Regions from separate parts of the Klebsiella grimontii genome, predicted to be linked through region 4. Evidence: predicted binding sites of a transcription regulator. Region 4 holds the regulator's gene; each other region holds the start of a gene.

Region 1 (5,098 bases), 1.7 Mb from region 4:
CCTGCGCGCCGCTCTCCAGCTCCAGATGATGGCGATAGTGGGCGGTATTCATTTCATCGCTCGCCAGTCCGCGCGTCAGGTGCATAATCAGCAGCGGTTTTTGCGGGCGCTGGTTGCGCCTGACCCGGATGTGGGTGACGGTGGTTGCCAGGCTTTCGGTCAAATGCAGAAAGACTTCGGGCTGAACGGCGTCAGGCAGATGCTGACGCTCGTTATCCACCTGCACTTCATAGCCGCTGGCGGCCAGATCGTCGCTCAGGTTGTCGCTAAACTGACCGTCGACAAACACCAGGCGCCATGCCTCCACCGTTAGCGCCTGCGCGTCTCGCTGGGCCGCCGTCAGCGCCTGCGGCTGAGCGGCGACAAAGGTCTGATTCAGTAACGCGTCCAGCGGCGTATATTTCCAGTTTTCATGTTTACGCGTCGGCAGGCCCAGCCGCAGCAGCTGTTGCAGATGCTGATGCGCCTGCGGGCTGCGCTGCCCGCTTTGCGACTCAAACAGATGGTGCCACTGCTGCAGCGCGTTACTGCTGTTCGGTAAGCCAGCCATAGCCCTGCTCCTCCAGTTGTTTGACCAGAGTAAAGTCGCCGGATTTGACGATCCGCCCCTGGTACAGCACGTGGACGTAATCCGGCTTGATATAGTCGAGAATGCGCTGATAGTGGGTGACGATAATAAACGCGCGCTTGCCGTCGCGCAGGGCGTTAACGCCGTCAGAGACAATCTTCAGCGCGTCGATATCCAGCCCGGAGTCGGACTCGTCGAGGATGCACAGCTCCGGTTCCAGTACCGCCATCTGCAGGATATCGTTGCGCTTTTTCTCGCCGCCGGAGAAGCCGACGTTAACCGAACGGGTCAGCAGATCCTCGGGCATTTTCAGCAGCTTAATTTTCTCTTCCATCAGGTCCTGGAAGTCAAAGCGGTCAAGCTGCTCCTGGCCGCGGTAGCGGCGCACGGCGTTGAGCGCGGTTTGCAGGAAAAACTGATTGCTGACGCCGGGAATTTCCACCGGATACTGGAAGGCCATAAAGATGCCTTCGCCGGCGCGATCCTCCGGGGCGAGCTCCAGCAGATCTTTGCCTTTAAACGCCACGCTACCGCCGGTCACTTCATAGTCTTCGCGTCCGGCCAGGGTGGCGGAGAGCGTACTTTTCCCGGAGCCGTTCGGCCCCATAATGGCGTGCACTTCGCCGGGGCGAACGTCCAGATTCAGTCCGCGCAGGATCTCTTTGTCTTCGACGGCGACCTGCAAATTTTTAATACTTAACATCTTATTTCCTTTGTTATCAGCCGACGCTGTGTTCAAGACTAATCGCCAGTAATTTCTGCGCTTCTACGGCAAACTCCAGCGGCAGCTCTGAGAAAACGTCCTTACAGAAACCGTTGACGATCATCGAAATCGCATCATCCTCGCTGATGCCGCGCTGCAGGCAGTAAAACAGCTGATCTTCGCCGATCCGCGACGTGGTCGCTTCATGCTCCAGCTGCGCGCTGTTGTTCCGGCATTCCACGTAAGGGAAGGTATGCGCCCCGCTGTCCGGACCAATCAGCATCGAATCACACTGGGTGAAGTTGCGCGCGTTGGTTGCGGTGGGCATAATTTTGACCAGCCCGCGATAGCTGTTCTGGCTGTGGCCGGCAGAAATCCCCTTCGAGATAATCGTCGAGCGGGTGTTTTTACCGATATGGATCATCTTGGTCCCCGTATCCGCCTGCTGATGGCCGCTGGTCAGCGCCACCGAGAAGAACTCGCCGATGGAGTTATCCCCGCGCAGAATACAGCTTGGATATTTCCAGGTGATCGCCGAGCCGGTTTCCGACTGGGTCCACGACATTTTGCTGTTCTCGCCCTCGCACAGCGCGCGCTTGGTGACGAAGTTAAGGATCCCGCCGGTGTTGTTGTCGCCGGGGAACCAGTTTTGCACCGTGGAGTACTTCACCTCGGCATCCTTATGAATGATCACTTCAACCACCGCCGCGTGCAGCTGGTAGCTATCGCGTACCGGCGCCGAGCAGCCTTCAATGTAGCTTACATAGCTGCCTTCGTCGGCGACCAGAATGGTGCGCTCGAACTGGCCGGTTTTTTCCGCGTTGATGCGGAAATAGGTCGACAGCTCCATCGGGCAGCGTACGCCTTTAGGAACATAGATAAAGGTCCCGTCGGAGGCCACCGCCGCGTTGAGGGCGGCAAAGAAGTTGTCGTTGCCCGGCACCACGGTGCCGAGGTATTTCTGCACCAGTTCCGGGTGCTCGTGGATCGCCTCGCCGAACGAACAGAAGATAATCCCCTGCTCCGCCAGCTTTTCGCGATAGGTGGTGGCGACGGAAACCGAGTCAAAAATGGCGTCGACCGCCACTTCCCGCCCCTCGCGCACCGGCACGCCGAGGAGATTGAACGCCTCTTCAACTTCATTGGTCAAAAACGCGCTGGAGCCCGTCTGCTGCAAAGCGCCAGGCTCAGAGGCGCAGGCGTCATCGCAGTTGCCGCAGGAGGGCGCCGAGTAATAGCTGTAATCCTGATAGTTCAGCTTGTCGTAGTGCGCCTTCAGCCAGTGCGGCTCTTCCATCGCCTGCCAGGCCTTAAACGCGTTTAGACGAAACTCCAGCATCCATTCCGGCTCATTGCGGCGCGCGGAAATCGCCCGAACCACCTCTTCGTTTATGCCTTTCGCCAGCTCATCGGTCTGCAGCTGCGTGAAAAAGCCTTCTTTATAGTTGAGTGGCCCGCCGCTCCAGGTTTTGACATCGTCGGTTGCTTCAGTATTACGAGACATAGTTACTCCGCCTGAACGCCAAAACTTTCGCCGCAGCCGCATTCGTGCTGGGCTTTTGGATTATGGAATTTGAAGATTTGATTTAAGCCTTCGCGAACGTAATCGAGTTCGGTGCCATCAATAAACGGCATGGCCTGCAGCGGCGCCCATAGCTTCGCGCCGTCGCGCTCAAAGAGCAGGTCGTCTTTCGCCGGTTCAGCGATTAATTCGAGAACGTAGCCAAAACCGGCGCAGCCGCTGGTTTTAACCCCCAGGCGCAGCCCCTGCATATCAGGCTGTTTGCGGACCAGATCGCGAATATGGGCGGCGGCGGCTGGAGTCATGACCAGCCCACGCCAGCTAAAATCTTCGGGATTGAAAGTTCCTGCATGTGAATTCATCGCTCTACCTCATAGGTTGACGCCATCGGGACATACCGCTATGTTAGTGATAATGATTATCACTTCAACCCATCCGAAGAAGGGGTATTCCCCCATCAGGCTCTTTTTATAAGCATAGACCCTGACAGGAGAGATATCGGAGATGGAATAAATTGTTCAATACTTTGATTAATAATGTATTTCATGGGGTGGAAGGCAGAAGTTGCTGGAAAATTAAAATATGCATCGAAAATACCTATTTTTGAGATAGATGATTTGCCTTGCATACAACCCGCCGTGGAAGGCAACAGACTTACCGTCGCCTATTACGGGTAGAAAAGTGGGAGCTTTACCGGCTATGAGGCCGAAAAGGCCTGACTAACGGCGGGAATAGAACGACGCAGCGTCACGACGATTCCATAAAAAAATACGTAACCGGCGTCGCGCTGACACGGTTGCCGGTTTAATTGTACTGTAGCGTCATGACCACAACGGCACTCACGCTGCCGGGCGTCGCGCCCCCTGACATCGATTTAACCGAGGCCTGCATGGCCAGGGTGGCGGTTCTGTCTGCCGCGATGTTGCGCATAATACTGGAACCCGTCCCCTTTAGCGCGCCGCTGCCCGCTTCGCTCATCGCGATCGCCACGTTTGTTGCGGTACCGCTATTCATATAATAGTCAGGGCCGGCAACCGGATCCGGGTTTCCGGTGAAGGAGGTCGTTACGCTGCGCGTTCCCGCCGGGCAGTTGGTAAACAGCAAATTAAAGGCCACCGGGTCGGAGGATGACCCTGGCGTAACCATATTTGTTGCCTGAATATCGCCAAGATTGACATTGAGGTTGCTATTTCCGCCATTAAATATACAGGGCGAGGCAACAATATTTCCCGTTACGCCTACGCTCACGCTGTCGGCAGAAAACGCTTTCCAGCACAGAAAAGCCAGAAGAAGCATTTTTTTGTGGGGTATTTTCATTTTTTCACCTGTTACTGGTACGTCAAATTCAGCGTGGCGGTCGCGTTTGCCGAGCCTGACTCAACGGACGTTAAGGTCTGGTAATAACGGGCCGTCAACGGCAGCGTTTCCTGGCCGCCCGCAGAGCGTTTTAATAACAGCGGGCTATTGATAGCCAACGGAGCGCCGTTATATAAAAGCTGGACTCCCACGCCTTTTGCCGTCCCGGCGCTGCCCTGCCCCGTTAATGCCATGACGCTGGTATCGGCAACGTCCGGATGCTGTACGCCGCTCAGCGATACATTAATATTGGTTCCGGCGCTGCAGCTTAATCCCAGATTCTGCGTATTCTGCGCGCCCGCAGGCGTGGTGCCGACGGCCGAGCCGAACGTTGCCGCTGAAATATCGCCAATCGGGAAGGTCAGCTGAGACGTCGTGATATTGCAGGCCAGCGCGTTAATGGTCCCATCGGTGAGTTTGGTGGTCAGGCCGTCACGGTAGACGCCGTCGCTGCCCTGTAGCGTCACCACGCCGATCGTTCCCGGCGTTAATGCGCCCGACGACACCTGGCCGGTGACCACCAGCTCAATTTTACCGCCCCACCACTCCACGTAGGAGGACTGCGCTTCATAAGAAAAGGTATTACTCGGGTTTTCAAAGTAATTCCCGGAAGAGAAGCGAATACCAATCCCCGCGACATTGGTGGCGTAAACATGATTACCGTAGCTACTCGGCGTCGCGCTAAGGTAGCGCATGCTAAACCCAAGCATTAATGGGTTGGTGCATCCGGTTAAATAAGAGCTGGTTATCGTCGCGTTACGAGAAAAAATAACCGTTCCGACCGGCGCATCACGCTGTACGGTAAGGGTTCCCACAGACAGCGTGGAGAGCTGCGGGATAATTGTCGTGCAGGTTCCGGCACGCGCGCTATTCCATCCGGCCATTAAGCCGAGCAAAATAACAGAATAAATCAATCTCATTTTTAACGTTCCTGATGACAACTGGCGCT
Region 2 (5,098 bases), 2.8 Mb from region 4:
GATACGATCATGGGCATCGTGTTTTCCGGGATGTTTGGCGCGGGCCTGGTGCTGTACGTGTCGATTCAGTCGGAGGTGCATCTCGATCATATTCTGTTTGGCGATATGCTGGGTATTTCCGCCAGCGATATTGTACAAACGTCGCTGATCGCGCTGGCGATTGCGCTGATTATCGGCCTGAAGTGGCGCGATTTTCTGCTGCACGCCTTTGACCCGCAGCAGGCGAAGGCCAGCGGATTGCGCTGCGGGCTGCTGCATTATGGGCTGCTGTGCATGATTGCGCTGACCATCGTGGCGACGCTGAAAGCGGTGGGGATCATTTTGTCGATTTCGCTGCTGATAGCGCCGGGGGCTATTGCGCTGCTGCTGACGCGGCGTTTTGTCAGCGCCCTGCTGCTGGCGGTGGCGATAGCGTTAAGCTGTTCGCTGGGCGGCGTGTGGCTGTCGTTTTATCTCGACAGCGCCCCGGCGCCGACCATCGTGGTGCTGTTTACCGTTCTGTTCGTTATCGCGTTTGTCTGGACCTCGGTTCGCGATAGCCAAACCACAGCCCATTCCGGCGAGGCCCCGGGTCGCGGCTGACGCCTTACCCGGGCTACCTTGACGGGCATTATTCCCGGAGGCGGCGCGTTGCGCCTGTCCGGGCTACCTCTCCCCCAGGACGTAGCCCGGACAGATGCGCAGCATCGCCTCCGGGGGAAATTCGCTATTTTTTGGGCCGGTACTTTTCCGGCAGTTCCGGCACCGGACGTTTGTCATCGATCAGATGGCGAATCGTCAGGATCGGGTGCCGCCAGAGCATCCGCGGCCCCGCCCAGCGCATAATCCGCTTCATCTCTTCGCGTTTCGCGGGCTGGTAGCAGTGCACCGGGCACTGCTTGCAGGCGGGCTTCTCTTCGCCAAAGACGCATTTATCCAGCCGCTTGTCGGCATAGTCGTTAAGCGCCTGATAGTGTTCGCCGTCGTCGCGGGCATCCGGGCAGCGGCGCTGGTAGAGCGTTATCATGCTGCTAATGGTCTTTTTTTCCCGCGCAATACGTTTGCCCGCCATCGCCTGTTCCCCCCGAAAAGATGCATTCATAATACACATTCATAGAGGGCGATGCAGCCCCATACTCCCTGAGGATTATGCCGGTTTATCCACGTGCCCCAGCGGTTTTTCCGGGAAGCATACGTCGCGCACCCGGCGCTTGAGTTCCGCCGCGTCGGGGAAACCGCCATCCTGCTTGCGCTCCCAGATTTGCACATCATCAACGGCCACCACGAAGATCCCGCCGGTTCCCGGAATCAGCGTGACCGAGGCGATGTCGGTGCTAAAGCTGTGCAGCAGTTCCTGGGCCATCCACGTGGCGCGCAGCATCCAGTTGCACTGCGAACAGTAGGTAATGGTAATCGCGGCTTTGTGGCTCATCGGCGTCTCGCTGTCGGTCAAAGGGCAAATTGTAAACAACTTGCAGATTAATTGAGGAATACATGATTATTTTGTTGCAAACGATAATACCTATCATTACCATTCGCAATCAATAAGCATGGAGAAAAAACGTCCAGTAACGGAATAACCGGACACACCTGCACTCTGGAAGTAACGCGTGAGCCAATACTAATAATGATTAAGGCGTGGCTACTATGTATAACTCCACTCAATCAACAGCATGGTTCAAGAAAAGCCTGCTGGTGACTTCTTTGCTTACAGCAATTTATCAAACTTCCGCCGGGGCGGCTGATACCACCGCGAAAACCACCAGCAGCGCATCTTCTGATGACAGCTCGGAACGGATGACCGTTACCGCGCCGGCGCCGTTGCTGAAAGCGGGCAGCGAACATTCGATCAGCGCTCAGGAGCTGCAGGATAAAGGGGCCAACGACTTTGGCTCCATCATGCGCTACGAGCCGCTCATTAGCGCCACCGGCGCCAGCGGCGGTTCCGGCAACGGCAAAAGCGGCTTCGACCGCGGCGGCTATACCGGCTACAACATACGCGGCATGGAGAGCAACCGCGTCGGGATCGACGTCGACGGCATCGCCCAGCCGAACGCCACCGGGCGCAGCTACGCCAGCCGCGCGGGCCTCAATACGTTCGGTATGGGCCGCGACTACATTGACCCCTACATGTACGGCAGCATCGATATTCAGTCCGGGGCGACCTCAACCGATACCGCCAACAGCGCCATCGGCGGCAACGTCTCTTTCCGTCCGAAGTCCGCGGATGACTACCTGCATCCGGGCAAAACCAGCGCCTTCGGCTACCGCAGCGGCTACGACTCATCCGATCGCAGCTGGCACAACGGCGTCACCGTTGCCGGCGGCGATGAAACCCTGCGCGGGATCTTCGTCTACAGCCGTCGCGACGGCCAGGAAACGGAAAACAACAGCGGGACCGTTGATTCATACCCGGCAAACTGGCACTCCAACGCCTTTATGGCCTCGGGGATCTGGCAGCCGAATGACGAACATAAGCTCACCAGCACCTTCGATTATTACCATAAAACGAACCACACGCATTATGACGCCTGGGACTCCAGCGGCAACAGCGTTATCGGCACGTCAAACCAGACCAGCCAGACCCGCCGCTGGGGCCTGAGCCTGAAAGACGACTGGACGCCGATGAACGACTATATCGACAGCGTATCGACCAAGGTCTACTACCAGCATACCGAGGCCCATGATTGGACATATATGCCGGACAGCGTCACCCGCGCGATGCAAACGGTGAGCTCCGACTACGATACCGACACCTGGGGCATTCAGAGCGCGCTGGCGAAATCAATAGGCCGCCACGATTTGAGCGCCGGTTTTAACGCCAGCACGACGAAAACCCAGCGCCCGTTAACCCAGTCGCCAACCCCGAGCGCCTTTAGCCAGATCATGCAGCCGGACGCCGACAGCCGCGGCTATATCGTCGCCGGCTTCCTGCAGGACAAAATTAACTTCGACCTCGACGAGCATAACTTTGCGGTTATCCCGGGCATTCGCGTGATGCATCAGTCGACCAAACCGGAAAACGTCTCCGATCTGGCCAACAACAGCAGCGTGCTGACCGGTTCCGACGTGTCAAATCTGTACGGTAAGAACGCTGATACCCAGGCGCTGCCGTCGCTGGTCTTGCAGTACGATATCACCCCGCGCCTGATGACTTATCTGCAGTATCAGCGCGGCGCGCAGTTCCCGAACGCCAGCCAGCTGTACGGTTCGTGGAACCTCGGCTCCAGCTACGCCGGACGCGCCCAGTATGCGCTGATCGGCAACACCGATCTGAAAACCGAAACCAGCGATAACGTTGAGTGGGGGATGAAGGGCGAAGTGGCGGAAGGCATCACTATGCGCACCGCGCTGTTCTACAACACCTATAAAAACTTTATCGCCTATACCCGCTACACCCGCGCCAATAATCCGGTGCAGTTCACTAACGTACCGTCGAACATCTACACCATTTACCAGGCGGAAAACCGCGATAAAGCGTACATCTACGGCGGCGAAATCAGCGCTAAATTCAACTTTGGCACCTGGTTTGAAGAGGTTAACGGCCTGAGCGCCACCCTCGCCTACGGCTATAGCGAAGGGCAATCGAAATCGAGCTACAGCGGCGATAAGTACGTCGACCTCGATAGCGTCGCGCCAATGAAGGCCATCGTCGGCGTGGCGTGGGACGATCCGGCAAAAGTGTACGGCACCGCGCTGACCGCCACCTTTGTTAAGGGCAAGCGCGCCACCGCCACCAGCCGTGAAAGCTATACCAATACCGGCTCCGCGATTACCGATTCGACCAGCGAATATATGCGCGTTCCGGGCTACGGCATGCTGGACTGGACCGCGTACTGGCAGGTCGCGAAGAACGTGCGCGTCAACGGCGGCGTATACAACATTACCGATCGTAAATACTGGGATTATCTGAGCAGCCGCAATATCGAAATGTCCACCAATCAGGACGCCAACGACCGGGCGCTGGCGGTGATGCCTGGCCGCACCTGGCAGCTGGGCGTTAACGTCGATTTCTGACCGGCTAATAATAAGAAACCTGCTCCCCGGCCGCGAGCCGGGGAAACTCATCGTAGAGAAGGATGTGAATTATGCACAACACCCAACCGCAACATACCCCGCTGTGGCAGCGCTATCTGGCCACGAAAGCGCAATCTTCCGCGAAATACGCCCGCGATATCGCCGCCGAAATGGGGATTAGCGAAGCCGAACTGACCGAAGCCCGCCAGGGCTACGATGCCGTACGTCTGCAGGACGACGCCCGCGCCATTCTGACGGCGCTGGAAGCCGTGGGGGAAACCAAATGCATCTGCCGCAACGAATATGCGGTGCATGAGCAGGTCGGCGAATTTACCCATCAGCATCTGAGCGGCCACGCCGGGCTGGTGCTCAATCCGCGCGCCCTCGACCTGCGCCTGTTTCTCAGCCAGTGGGCCAGCGCTTTTCACCTGAGCGACAACGGTCGCCAGAGCATTCAGTTCTTCGATCCGCACGGCGACGCGCTGCTCAAGGTTTACACCACCGGAAATACCGACATGGCGGCCTGGGATGCGCTGATTGCCGCGCATACGCAGCAATCGCCTGCCCCGCTGGCGATTCGCCCGGCCGATCCGCTGAAATATGCCGATGCCGCCGACGGCGAGGCGCTGGAAAACGAATGGCGCGCCATGACCGACGTTCACCAGTTCTTCGGCCTGCTGAGAAAATATAACCTGTCGCGCCAGCAGGCTTTCCGCCTGGTCAGCGACGATCTCGCCTGCCGCATTGACACCCAGACGCTGCCGGGGCTGCTGGAAACCATCCGCCAGGATGGCAACGAGATCATGATCTTCGTTGGCAACCGCGGCTGCGTACAGATCTTCACTGGCGCGCTGGAAAAGGTCGCCCCGATGCGCGGCTGGCTGAATATCTTCAACGCCGCGTTTACCCTGCATCTGCGCGAGGAGAGCGTGGATGAGATCTGGGTGACCCGCAAACCGACCTCCGACGGCCACGTCACCAGCGTCGAGCTGTTCGCCAAAGACGGCACGCAGATCGCACAGCTGTACGGCCAACGCAGCGAAGGCCACCCGGAGCAGGCGCAGTGGCGTGCGCAGGTCGATGGTTTGACCACCGAAGGGCT
Region 3 (5,098 bases), 2.4 Mb from region 4:
AAACGACAACTGGATTACGGTGCCCTACATTAAAAATCCCAAACCCACCCAGGCAGTCGATAAACTCCTGTCCCTGAGTGTCGACAAGCGTATTTAACCCTCCCGCTTGCCACTCTACGGCTCCGTAATCCCCGCCAGCAGTGACCGATTTTCGATACGCTAAAAATCCTGGGTTCACATGCTCTTTAAAGTATTCTCTGACCTCCTGGTTAAGTGATTTCATCTCCTCATGATCGAGCGTTCGCTTCTCAATGAGATTCAATGCGTGTGCGCTGCAGGCCAGAGCCGATGCGCTGGAAGGTAACCTGTTCAAAATATGCTCCTGGGCGGGGCGTATCACATGATACTGAATTAAGTATTGCAGGGATTACGCCACTTCGGCGCGGGCCAGGAAAATCGGGATAAACGCAACGTGAAATTGCGATTGAGCAAAATTTAATCTTACGGCGCTATTATTGGCATGTTTTACTCCTGAAGGCGTAAAACCCCGTGAATAAGGGCTTCCGCCGCGCGCGTCGCGGCGGTGCAGGCTGCCCAGCGATGGGGCAGAGGGTTAGTCGAGCTGGGAAATCTCCATTGCCGCGCGGTCAATCACGCCGACGATCTGCTTTAGCTGAGCTTCAGTAATGGCCTGCTGGTTAACTTTTAAATCCAGTACCGCCTTAAAATTCTCCAGCGCGCGCTTCATCTGCGGATTTTTACGCAGTTCACAACCCACCATACGCGCCTGCAGTTTGGCCTGAATCTGCTCCAGCTGTTGCTGGTTTTCCGCGTGCAGCTGGCTGCCGTCGGCGGTAATGGCGATTTTTTTACGACCGTTTTCGTCAGCCACGCTGATTAAGCCCTGATCCTGGAGCAAGTCGAGCGTCGGGTAGATGACGCCGGGGCTCGGGCTGTAGTTGCCCTGGGTCATGGTTTCGATCTCTTTGATAAGCTCGTAGCCGTGGCTGGCGTTACGGGTGAGGATATCCAGAATCACCAGGCGCAGCTCGCCGTGGCCAAAGAAGCGCTGCCGACGTCCGCCGCCCCTGCGGCCATGCTCGCCGTGTTCGCCATGCTCATCGTGGCGTCCGCGTGGCCCACGCCCTTCTTCGTGATGATGTCTCATGTTTTGCTCCTCTATTTTTGATATATCTAATTTATATCTAAAAAATAAAAAGTAGCAATGAAGGATTTTGTTTATTTTTTAACTTAATGATTTTAAATGATTTATTTTTCATTTTTGACTTTTGTGCCGTTTTGCTTTGGCTATATCAAAAAAGACTTGCATTCTTTTTTAATGGCAATCATTATCATTTGCAAGATTTTTAGATATATCTATTCAGTTCACGAAGGCGATGAAAAATGACAAAGGCAAATAACCCCAAATACCCGCAGCGCGTGCGTAACGAGCTGCGTTTTCGCGAGTTGACCGTGCAGCGCGTCGAGCGTATCGGTCACGCTTTCCAGCGTATTGTGCTGGGCGGAGAGGCGCTGGACGGTTTTGTTTCTCAGGGTTTTGACGACCACACCAAGCTCTTTTTCCCCGAAGCGGGCGCCGCATTCACGCCGCCGGAGGTGACGGATGAAGGCATTAACTGGGGCGAAGGCGTGCGTCCGGCGACTCGCGACTATACGCCGCTGTACGACGCCGGGCGTCATGAGCTGGCGTACGACTTTTTTATTCACGACGGCGGCATTGCCAGCCGCTGGGCGCTGACGGCGCAAGCGGGCGATAAGCTGGTGATCGGCGGCCCGCGCGGTTCGCTGGTGGTGCCGGAAGATTACGCCTGGCAGCTGTACGTGACCGATGAGTCCGGAATGCCCGCGCTGCGCCGCCGTTTGCTCGGGTTGCAGCAGCTTCCGACGCCGCCGCAGGTGACGGCGATTGTGACTATTGGCGATGCGTCTTATCAAGATTACCTGGCCGATCTTGATGGCTTTAATATCGAGTGGGTGGTAGGGCATAACCCAGCCGCCGTGGCCGAACGTCTGGCGCAGGTGGTGATTCCGGCGGACGATTATTTTATCTGGCTGACCGGGGAAGGCGCGGCGGTGAAGTCGCTGCTGGCGCGCTTTGAAGGCGAAGAGATTGACCCGCAGCTGGTGCGTTCGCAGGCCTACTGGCACAGCAAGTAAGCGCGGAGAAAACCCGGGTTGCGGCTGACGCCTTACCCGGGCTACGAAAGAAAACTGCGCGGTGATTTTCCCGCAGGCGATGCTGCGCATCTGTCCGGGCTACCGCTCCACAGACGGCGGTGCGCCCGTAGCCCGGGCAAGGCGCGTCAAGCGCCGCCCCCGGGAGCAGAGTGCGCAGAGGCATCATTTCCCGCAGGCGATGCTGCGCATCTGTCCGGGCTACCGCTCCACAGACGGCGGTGCGCCCGTAGCCCTGCTAAGCGCAGCGCGAGCAGGGGAATTATTTCTGCGCCAGCGCCTTAAACACCATCGCCACCGCATGGGCGCCGGGGTCCATATTGCCGCGCAGGCTATCGCTGTTGAGATACGACGCGCGCCCGGCGTTGGCTTTGCTGGCGTGAAGCGTACGATCCGCGCCCGCCTGGGCCGCCGCGAAAGCGGCCTGCAGATTTTCCGGCTCGGCCGCCAGCGCCGCCAGTGCCGGCTGCAGGGCATCAATCATGGTCCGATCGCCTTCATCGGCGCCGCCGTAAAACTTCATCTGCGCCAGCCCGGCGTTTAGCGCTTCGGCGACGCTTGCCCCCTGTTCCAGCTTCTGCCCGGCGGCGGTAAAGAAAATTGACATCAGCACGCCGCTGGAGCCGCCCATCACCACCGTCAGACGCTCGCCAATCAGCGCCAATAGCGTAGCGAGGTTAGCCAACGGCAGCTGGCGACGCTGTAGCAAGTCGGCGATGTCGCGCGCGCCGGCGGCGAAGGTGGAGCCGGTATCGCCGTCGCCGACTTTGGCATCCAGCGCGTTGAGATCTGCTTCAAGATCGGACAGCGTGCCGGTCACCCGCTCGACGTAGTCCGCAACCACGCTATTCTCCGAGGGCTCAAACTCTACCCGGGTGCTGCGCAGCGACGACGGCATCACGCTGATTTCGCGTGGCTGCACCGGCGTCTGCCAGCCGGCGGTTTCTACCGCGGAAAGCAGCGCCTTCTCAATACTCTCTTCCAGCACGATGGCGGTGAGGGAGAAGCCTTTCATATCCAGCGCGGTCACCAGCGAAGCCGGGCCAATCAGCCAGTCGATACGCTGTTGCAGCGGCGTATGCGCCAGCTCGCGGGTCAAAATCGCCATTTCGGCAATCGATACGCCGCCGAGATTATTGATCATCACCGCCAGACGACCGGTTTCCGGCAGGGCGGCGCTGAGCTTCTCCGCCATCAGCGTAACGATTTCCGCGCTGTTCTGGGTCGCGATGACCGATGCGCCCGGTTCGCCGTGGATCCCCATGCCCAGCTCGGCCTGGTCCGCGTGATGGCGCGGGGCCGTTTCCGCGTCCTGCGGCAGATGACAGCTGGCAAGAGCCAGTCCGAGGCTGAAGGTATGTCCGGCGGCATACTGCGCTTCGCGCAGCACGGTCGCCAGATTGTGTCCGCGTTCGGCGAAGTAGCCTGCCACTTTATGCACCAGAATCGTCCCGGCGATGCCGCGCGGATGTTTGTTGTCCGGCAGCGAAATATCATCGCCAACGATCAGCATTTCAACGTTATAGCCCATGCGGCGCGCCTTCTCCGCCGCGAGGCCGAAGTTCAGGCGATCGCCGGTATAGTTCTTGACGATCAGCAGACAGCCCGCGTCGCCGGTTACCGCCTGGATGGCGGTCAGCACCGCATCGACGCTCGGCGAGGCAAACAGGTCGCCGCAGACGGCGGCGGTCAGCATGCCTTTACCGACAAAGCCCGCGTGGGCCGGCTCGTGACCGGAACCGCCGCCGGAGATCACCGCCACGTTGTTTTTGTCGAGATCGCGACGCACCACCACGCGAATGGCGGGATCGCTCTCCAGCCGCGCCAGGTTATTCCACGGGCTGGCGATAATGGTTCCTTCAATCACGTCGTTGACGAGGTTGGCGCGTTGATTAAAAAAGAATTGAGACATAACGGATCCTGAAAGTTAAGCGAGTTCCCGGAGGGGACAGCCTCCGGGGTGGAAAGATGGGGCAGGTTAGCCGCGAATCACGCGTTTGCCGGGAATATCAAGGGTGATGGTCTCTCCGTTTTGCAGCGTCGTCAGCACATCGCGCTGCTGGCAAAGCATCGCAATGCCCGCCTGGCGGGCGATAATCGCGCCGTGAGCGTGCTCGCTGCTCTCCTGCAGACAGATTCCCTTCACCTGACGGCCGTCGAGCTGCACGACGGTAGAAGGAAAGATATCGTCGGCTACGAGGATCGAAGGCGCGCTAAACTGCGGCAGCGCTTCGCTGCTCTCGTTAAGGTGACGCAGCGTGCGGTGCAAAATATCTTCAATATCAATATAGCGTGCCTGAAGGTAGGCATCGTCGAGATGGCGATATTGTTGGCTTAAATCGCTCAGCACCTGATGCCACGCCCACTCCGCGCTGCACTGCTCGTCGCGCACGATATCGCACGCTGCCGTATATAAATCAGGATCATCAAGCAGAGTATGATGCCCGGAGAAGATCGCCGCGATGTCGGCGGAATACTTCTCCTCCGCCAGGGCCGTCAGCGCGCTAAGATCGTCCAGCGTCCGATCAATAGCCCGTTTCAGGCGCAGCTGCTGCTGACCGATGGCGGCGCTCTTTTCCCGCGTAACGCTGTTCTGAGGCCGAGGGTAGAGCACGACCTGGCCCTGAATGCGGGCGGCATGGGTGGGCTGCAAAGCGGGGGTCGCCTCCGTTTGCTCGCCAAAGTTCTCCGTCGCCAGCGCCTGGAACGCCGCCAGCGCGGCGTCGGCGTCCGGGCCGCGGGCCAGCAGCCTTAAGGTATCGTTCCGGCGCACCTGAAGCAGGGCGATTTGGTTGAGGCTATCCGGCGTGACGCACTTTCCCTCTTTCTCCAGCACCAGGTCGGCGTTGAATCCCGCCAGCGCGGCGACCAGCTTTGACGCCGGGCGAACGTGCAGGCCGTTAGGATTTTGAATCACTACGGAAACCGAGCGCGCGTCGCGGTCATCGGCCAGCGCGGCGGT
Region 4 (5,098 bases):
ACTTCCGCCATCGCCTTCGGGACATTAATGGCAAACTCATGCGGCGGCGCGTACTGGCAGGCATGCAGGCAGGCACCGCAGTTATGGCACAGGTTGGCCAGGTAGTTTATATCCGCTTTACCAAAAGCCAGGCGTTGGGTCATGGCCGGAAACACGGCGCAAAACCCTTCGCAATAGCGGCAGGCGTTACAGACCTGCATCACCCGTTCGACCTCCGCTTCGGGCTGGGTGATGATTTGCGCGTCAATGATTAGCTTTTCAAGCGACTTCATGGTGTCTCTCCTGCAGTGCCGCCCTGGCGGCTTGTTGGCCGGCAATGCGGCCGAATGTCGTCCCGATCGACATGCCCACGCCGGCGGTATAGCCTTTGCCCAGCACGTTGCCGGCCATCATTTCACCGGCAACGAACAGGCTTCGGCTGGGCTTGCCCGCAAAATGGACGGCGGCGTGTTCATTGACGTACAGCCCGAGGTAGGTGAAGGTGATCCCCGGTCGTAGGGCATAGCCGTAGTAGGGCGGCGTATCGATGGGCCGCGCCCAGTGGGTTTTCGGCGGCGTCAGGCCGGATGTCGCGCAGTTATCAAGGCGGGTATGATCGAACTGGCCGGGCGCGCAGGCGGCGTTGTAGCGGGCGATGGTTTGCGCCAGGCTTTCTGCGTCCAATCCCAGCTGGCGAGCCAGCTCTTCAATGGTATTGGCCTGGGCGCCGGGGAAAACGGGCGGCATAAAGTGGCCGATCGCTTTGCTGTCGATAATTGAGTAGCCGATTTGCCCCGGCTGGTGGGCGACCAGTCTGCCCCAGATGGCATAACGTTTGGGCCAGAAATCTTCCCCTTCGTCATAAAAGCGCCTGGCGTCACGGTTGACGACCACCCCCAGCGACACGCAGTCCACGCGCGTACAGATCCCGCCATCGTAGAGCGGCGCCCTGGCGTCAATGGCGACGCAGTGGGATTGTGAAGGATCGCCGATGATGTCAGCCCCGGCGTCAATCATAAACTTGAGCAGCACGCCCTGGTTGAAGCGGGTGCCGCGGATGAGAAAGTTATCGGCTGGCCATTCACCACGATCGTTCTGTCCCCATGCTTCACGCAGCCACTCGCGGTTAGATTCAAACCCGCCGGCGGCGAGGACGCAGGTTTTGGCGACGATCCTTTCTTCGCCCGCCAGCGCGGCGACGAATTCGCCGTTATCTAATTCGAGCGCCTGTACCGGCGTGTTGTAGCGGATCTTAACGCCCATCTGCTCCGCGCTGCGGTAATAGGCGTTGACCAGGGCTTTACCGCCGCCCATAAAAAAGGCGTTGGTGCGGGCAACGTGCAGGGCGCCGGAGAGCGGCGGCTGAAAGTTAACCCCGTGCTGGCGCATCCAGTCCCGGCATTGCGCTGAAGTGCGGATCACCAGCCGCGCCAGCGCTTCGTTGGTGTTGCCCTCGGTGACGCGCAGCAGGTCCTGCCAGTACTCTTCTTCCGGATAGCTGTCGATTAAAACATCCTGCGGAGCATCGTGCATACAGCGAAGATTCCGCGTGTGCTGAGAGTTTCCGCCTCGCCATTCCCGCGGCGCAGCCTCCAGCAGCAGCACGGACGCGCCGGCTTCCCGGGCGGTTAATGCGGCGCATAGCGCGGCATTGCCGCCGCCAATCACCAGTACATCCACCATTTTTGGCTCCATTACGCTTTGCTTGATTGTTAAATTTGTAATGGAAATGTATTCGTTTTGGCCGTAAGGACGCTATGGCGTATTGCTAAAGGGGGGTTTAGTGCGCGTAAAGGCTGGCGCCGGGCCAGCGGCCTGACTCCACGAGCTGACGCATGACTTTCGCCAGTATCACCCGCGCGGCAAGGCCCGCTGGGGTCAGTTCATCATCGGAAAGGCTGACGAGAAAGTTTGGCCGACTGAGTATCGGATTCTCGACGCCGATCACTCTCAGGGACTCGCCGTCGAGATGGGAAATCGCCGCCCCCGGCTGCAGCGTGGCGCCCAGTCCGTCGCGGACGGCGCGCATCAGCAGGGCCAGACCGTCGATTTCAGCCACCACATCGACGCTCAGGGCGTGCTCCTGGCAGATCGCCTCCAGCCTGCCGCGCAGGCCATGCCCCAGGCTTGGCATTATCAGCGGGATAGCGGCCAGTTGGCCAGGCGAGATGCTCGCTTCGGGAAGGGGGGCCAGCACGTCATGGGTGCCAATCAGAAACAGACGCTCTTCGAGAATCGGCCTGGCGCTCCAGCGCGCAAGCTTCTCCTTCTGGAACACGATAGCTAAATCAAGCTGGCGGGTGTTGATCATGCGTTCCAGATTACCGGAGAGGCTCTCGACCAAATGCAGGCGGACGTCGGCATAGCTTTCGCGCATCGCGTGAATAAAAGGTACCCCCAGTACAGAGGCGGTGCTGGGGGCCATACCGACGCTGACGTGGCCGGAAAGGCGCGCCTCGCGCGCGGCGAGAACCGCATCGTCGGCGTGGCGCAGCGCCAGCTGCGCCTGGGAGTAGAAGGCGAGACCAGCGCTGGTCGGCATTACGCCGCGCGATGTCCGCTGCAGCAGACGGATGGCGAGTTCGTTCTCCAGGCGCGCCATCTGTTGGCTCAGCGCGGAGACGCCGATATTCAGGTCAAGCGCGGCGCGGCCCATACTGCCGGTTTCAATAATGCGCACATAATAGCGTAGCTGGCGAAGCTCCATGTCGACTCTCCGTACACCTCAGGATGCACTGACAGTAAACGTATTGCAGCGCGAGAGAAAGAGGCGGCAAATTCCGGGCAAAAAAAAGCCAACCTTCAGGTTGGCTTTTGGCGGTATACGATGCGGTGATTATTTCTCTGCCGCGTCGTGGGCATGTTCATCTTCGCGGCAGTCGCCTTCCGCACAGTGTCCGTACAGGTACAGGCTGTGGTTGGTCAGACGAATACCGTGCCTTGCGGCAATTTCACGCTGGCGCGCTTCGATGGAATCATCGCTAAATTCGATCACTTTGCCGCAGTCGAGGCAAATCAGGTGATCGTGATGATGCTGCTGCGTCAGTTCAAAAACGGATTTACCGCCTTCAAAATTATGACGGGTGACGATACCGGCGTCGTCGAACTGGTTCAGTACGCGGTAGACGGTGGCCAGGCCAATCTCTTCACCCATATCAATCAGGCGTTTGTATAAGTCTTCCGCACTGACATGATGGTTATCCGGTCCTTGCAGCACTTCCAGGATTTTTAATCTCGGAAGCGTCACTTTCAGGCCAGCTTTCTTTAATGCGGTATTGTTGTCAGTCATGCGGAATCTGTCCTGTTGCTAAACGATCTACTTCCATCAGCGGAAGTAATACAGAGAATCACCCGATGTAATGCGTCTCATTATAGAACTGCCATGGTGAAATGAAAACTGCAAGCATCGGGCCTTGTATGCTGTCAAAAACGAGGCACTCGCTACAAAGTGCTTCACGCGACCCCGTTAAATCAGAGGACATTGTACAGATATGTGATTAAAAGTTAAAAACTTGTAGCTATAACTTTGATTGCTTTTATCTATCAATTCGGCGAAATCTGATGATTTCGCCGTTTAGACTCAGGCATTCTTGATTTCTTCAAGGTGCAGCTCTTCAGAAATCTGTTTTACCCATTTTTCCACGCGTTCGTTAGTCAATTCTGGCTGACGGTCTTCGTCAATGGCCAGGCCAACAAAGTGATCGTCATCGGCCAGGCCTTTAGACGCTTCAAAATGGTAGCCCGCGGTCGGCCAGTGGCCAACGATAGTTGCGCCGCGCGGTTCGATGATGTCGCGGATGGTACCCAGCGCATCGCAGAAGTATTCAGCATAGTCTTCCTGATCGCCACAGCCAAACAGCGCGACCAGTTTGCCGTTGAAATCGATCTCTTCCAGCGTCGGGAAGAAATCGTCCCAGTCGCACTGGGCTTCGCCGTAGTACCAGGTCGGAATGCCGAGCAGCAGGATATCGTGAGCTTCCAGATCCTCTTTGCTGCTTTTGGCAATGTCGTGAACATCAGCAACATCTTTACCAAGCTGCTTTTGGATCATTTTTGCAATATTTTCGGTGTTGCCGGTGTCGCTGCCAAAAAAGATGCCGATGATTGCCATGAGTAAAATAACCTCTTGAAACTTAATGATGTGGTAGTGGCGTAATGCCCGCAGATAGGGGCAATGATAGCAGAACAGAGAAGGGCGCGGAAACAGCAATCACGCCCAACTGCACACTCTGCTACATGAAAGCTTATTTTTTGAGGGTTTTAGGCTTTATCCTGGCCGCGCAGGGCCGCCAGCTGGCTCATCAGCATCTCTTCGATAAGATCGCTGCGGTTCATATTACGGGCTTCCGCCAGCTCATTAAGCGCGTCGACCGCATCGGCATTCAGCTTTAGCTCCACGCGCTTAAGACCGCGACTCTTATCGCGTTTAAGCTGATTGCGTTTGTTGATGCGCAGCTGTTCATCGCGCGAAAGCGGATTGGTTTTCGGTCTACCCGGCCGACGCTCGGTTGCGAACAAATCTAATGTCGTACGGTCCGTTTGTTCTTTTGCCATGATTCAGAGTGACTTCGGGGGAAACAAGCTATCGGGCATAGCCGACGCAGACAGCGCGCCATAATACATCAGGCGACGGGCTGCGCCAACGACCGCGGGCATTAAGCCGCGCGGTCGGGCACATTTTAGCCAGTCAGGCGGCGATAGAGGTTAAATAACGACGAATTGCGCGGATCACGGCCTCCGGTTTTTCGGCATGTACCCAGTGCCCGGCGCCGGCGATAACGTGCGCGCGCGCCTGGGGAAACTGAGCCAATAGTGCGTCGCGGTATGCGTCGGTGACGTAGGGGGAGTTACCGCCGGGGATAAACAGCGCCGGATGCGGCCAGGCCGGGACGGCTTGCCAGCCGACGATATTATCGTACTGCTCCCACAGCACCGGTACGTTAAACCGCCACTGGCCGTCCACGAAAGACTTCAGCAGAAACTGAATCACGCCCTCTTCGTTAAGGTGCTGGCGCATGACTGCCGCCGCCTGTTGACGCGTTGCGGCGCCCGCATCGGTGACGGCGTTGATGGCGGCGAAGATTTCATCATGACGGCGAACGTGATAATCCACCGGGGC

What was found. The regulator Fur, encoded in region 4, represses iron uptake genes when iron is present. The targets are predictions, from matches to a motif close to ATAATAATGAGAACNACTATCAA.
Region 1: sufA (Fe-S cluster assembly scaffold SufA) is a predicted target of Fur. The motif match lies at 3,196-3,218, and genes of this name have one in related genera.
Region 2: ACE3MN_RS05650 (TonB-dependent receptor domain-containing protein) is a predicted target of Fur. The motif match lies at 1,492-1,514, and genes of this name have one in related genera.
Region 3: ACE3MN_RS03245 (siderophore-interacting protein) is a predicted target of Fur. The motif match lies at 1,274-1,296, and genes of this name have one in related genera.

Annotation. Positions count from the first base shown of each region.
Region 1 covers NZ_CP169721.1:2,326,256-2,331,353, reverse strand. The annotation lists gene sufD (Fe-S cluster assembly protein SufD) at 1-550, opposite strand, end outside; gene sufC (Fe-S cluster assembly ATPase SufC) at 525-1,271, opposite strand; gene sufB (Fe-S cluster assembly protein SufB) at 1,288-2,775, opposite strand; gene sufA (Fe-S cluster assembly scaffold SufA) at 2,778-3,155, opposite strand; gene ACE3MN_RS11025 (fimbrial protein) at 3,598-4,110, opposite strand; gene ACE3MN_RS11020 (fimbrial protein) at 4,122-5,069, opposite strand; gene ACE3MN_RS11015 (fimbria/pilus outer membrane usher protein) at 5,072-5,098, opposite strand, start outside.
Region 2 covers NZ_CP169721.1:1,168,371-1,173,468, reverse strand. The annotation lists gene sitD (iron/manganese ABC transporter permease subunit SitD) at 1-582, shown strand, start outside; gene ACE3MN_RS05660 (nitrous oxide-stimulated promoter family protein) at 707-1,051, opposite strand; gene ACE3MN_RS05655 (SelT/SelW/SelH family protein) at 1,127-1,411, opposite strand; gene ACE3MN_RS05650 (TonB-dependent receptor domain-containing protein) at 1,627-3,996, shown strand; gene ACE3MN_RS05645 (hemin-degrading factor) at 4,068-5,098, shown strand, end outside.
Region 3 covers NZ_CP169721.1:668,691-673,788, forward strand. The annotation lists gene ygjG (putrescine aminotransferase) at 1-313, opposite strand, end outside; gene ACE3MN_RS03240 (PadR family transcriptional regulator) at 554-1,108, opposite strand; gene ACE3MN_RS03245 (siderophore-interacting protein) at 1,345-2,118, shown strand; gene ACE3MN_RS03250 (glycerone kinase) at 2,399-4,048, opposite strand; gene dhaM (dihydroxyacetone kinase phosphoryl donor subunit DhaM) at 4,115-5,098, opposite strand, start outside.
Region 4 covers NZ_CP169721.1:4,002,370-4,007,467, reverse strand. The annotation lists gene tcuB (tricarballylate utilization 4Fe-4S protein TcuB) at 1-272, opposite strand, end outside; gene tcuA (FAD-dependent tricarballylate dehydrogenase TcuA) at 259-1,662, opposite strand; gene tcuR (tricarballylate utilization LysR family transcriptional regulator TcuR) at 1,760-2,686, opposite strand; gene fur (ferric iron uptake transcriptional regulator) at 2,816-3,268, opposite strand; gene fldA (flavodoxin FldA) at 3,560-4,090, opposite strand; gene ybfE (LexA regulated protein) at 4,240-4,533, opposite strand; gene ybfF (esterase) at 4,667-5,098, opposite strand, start outside.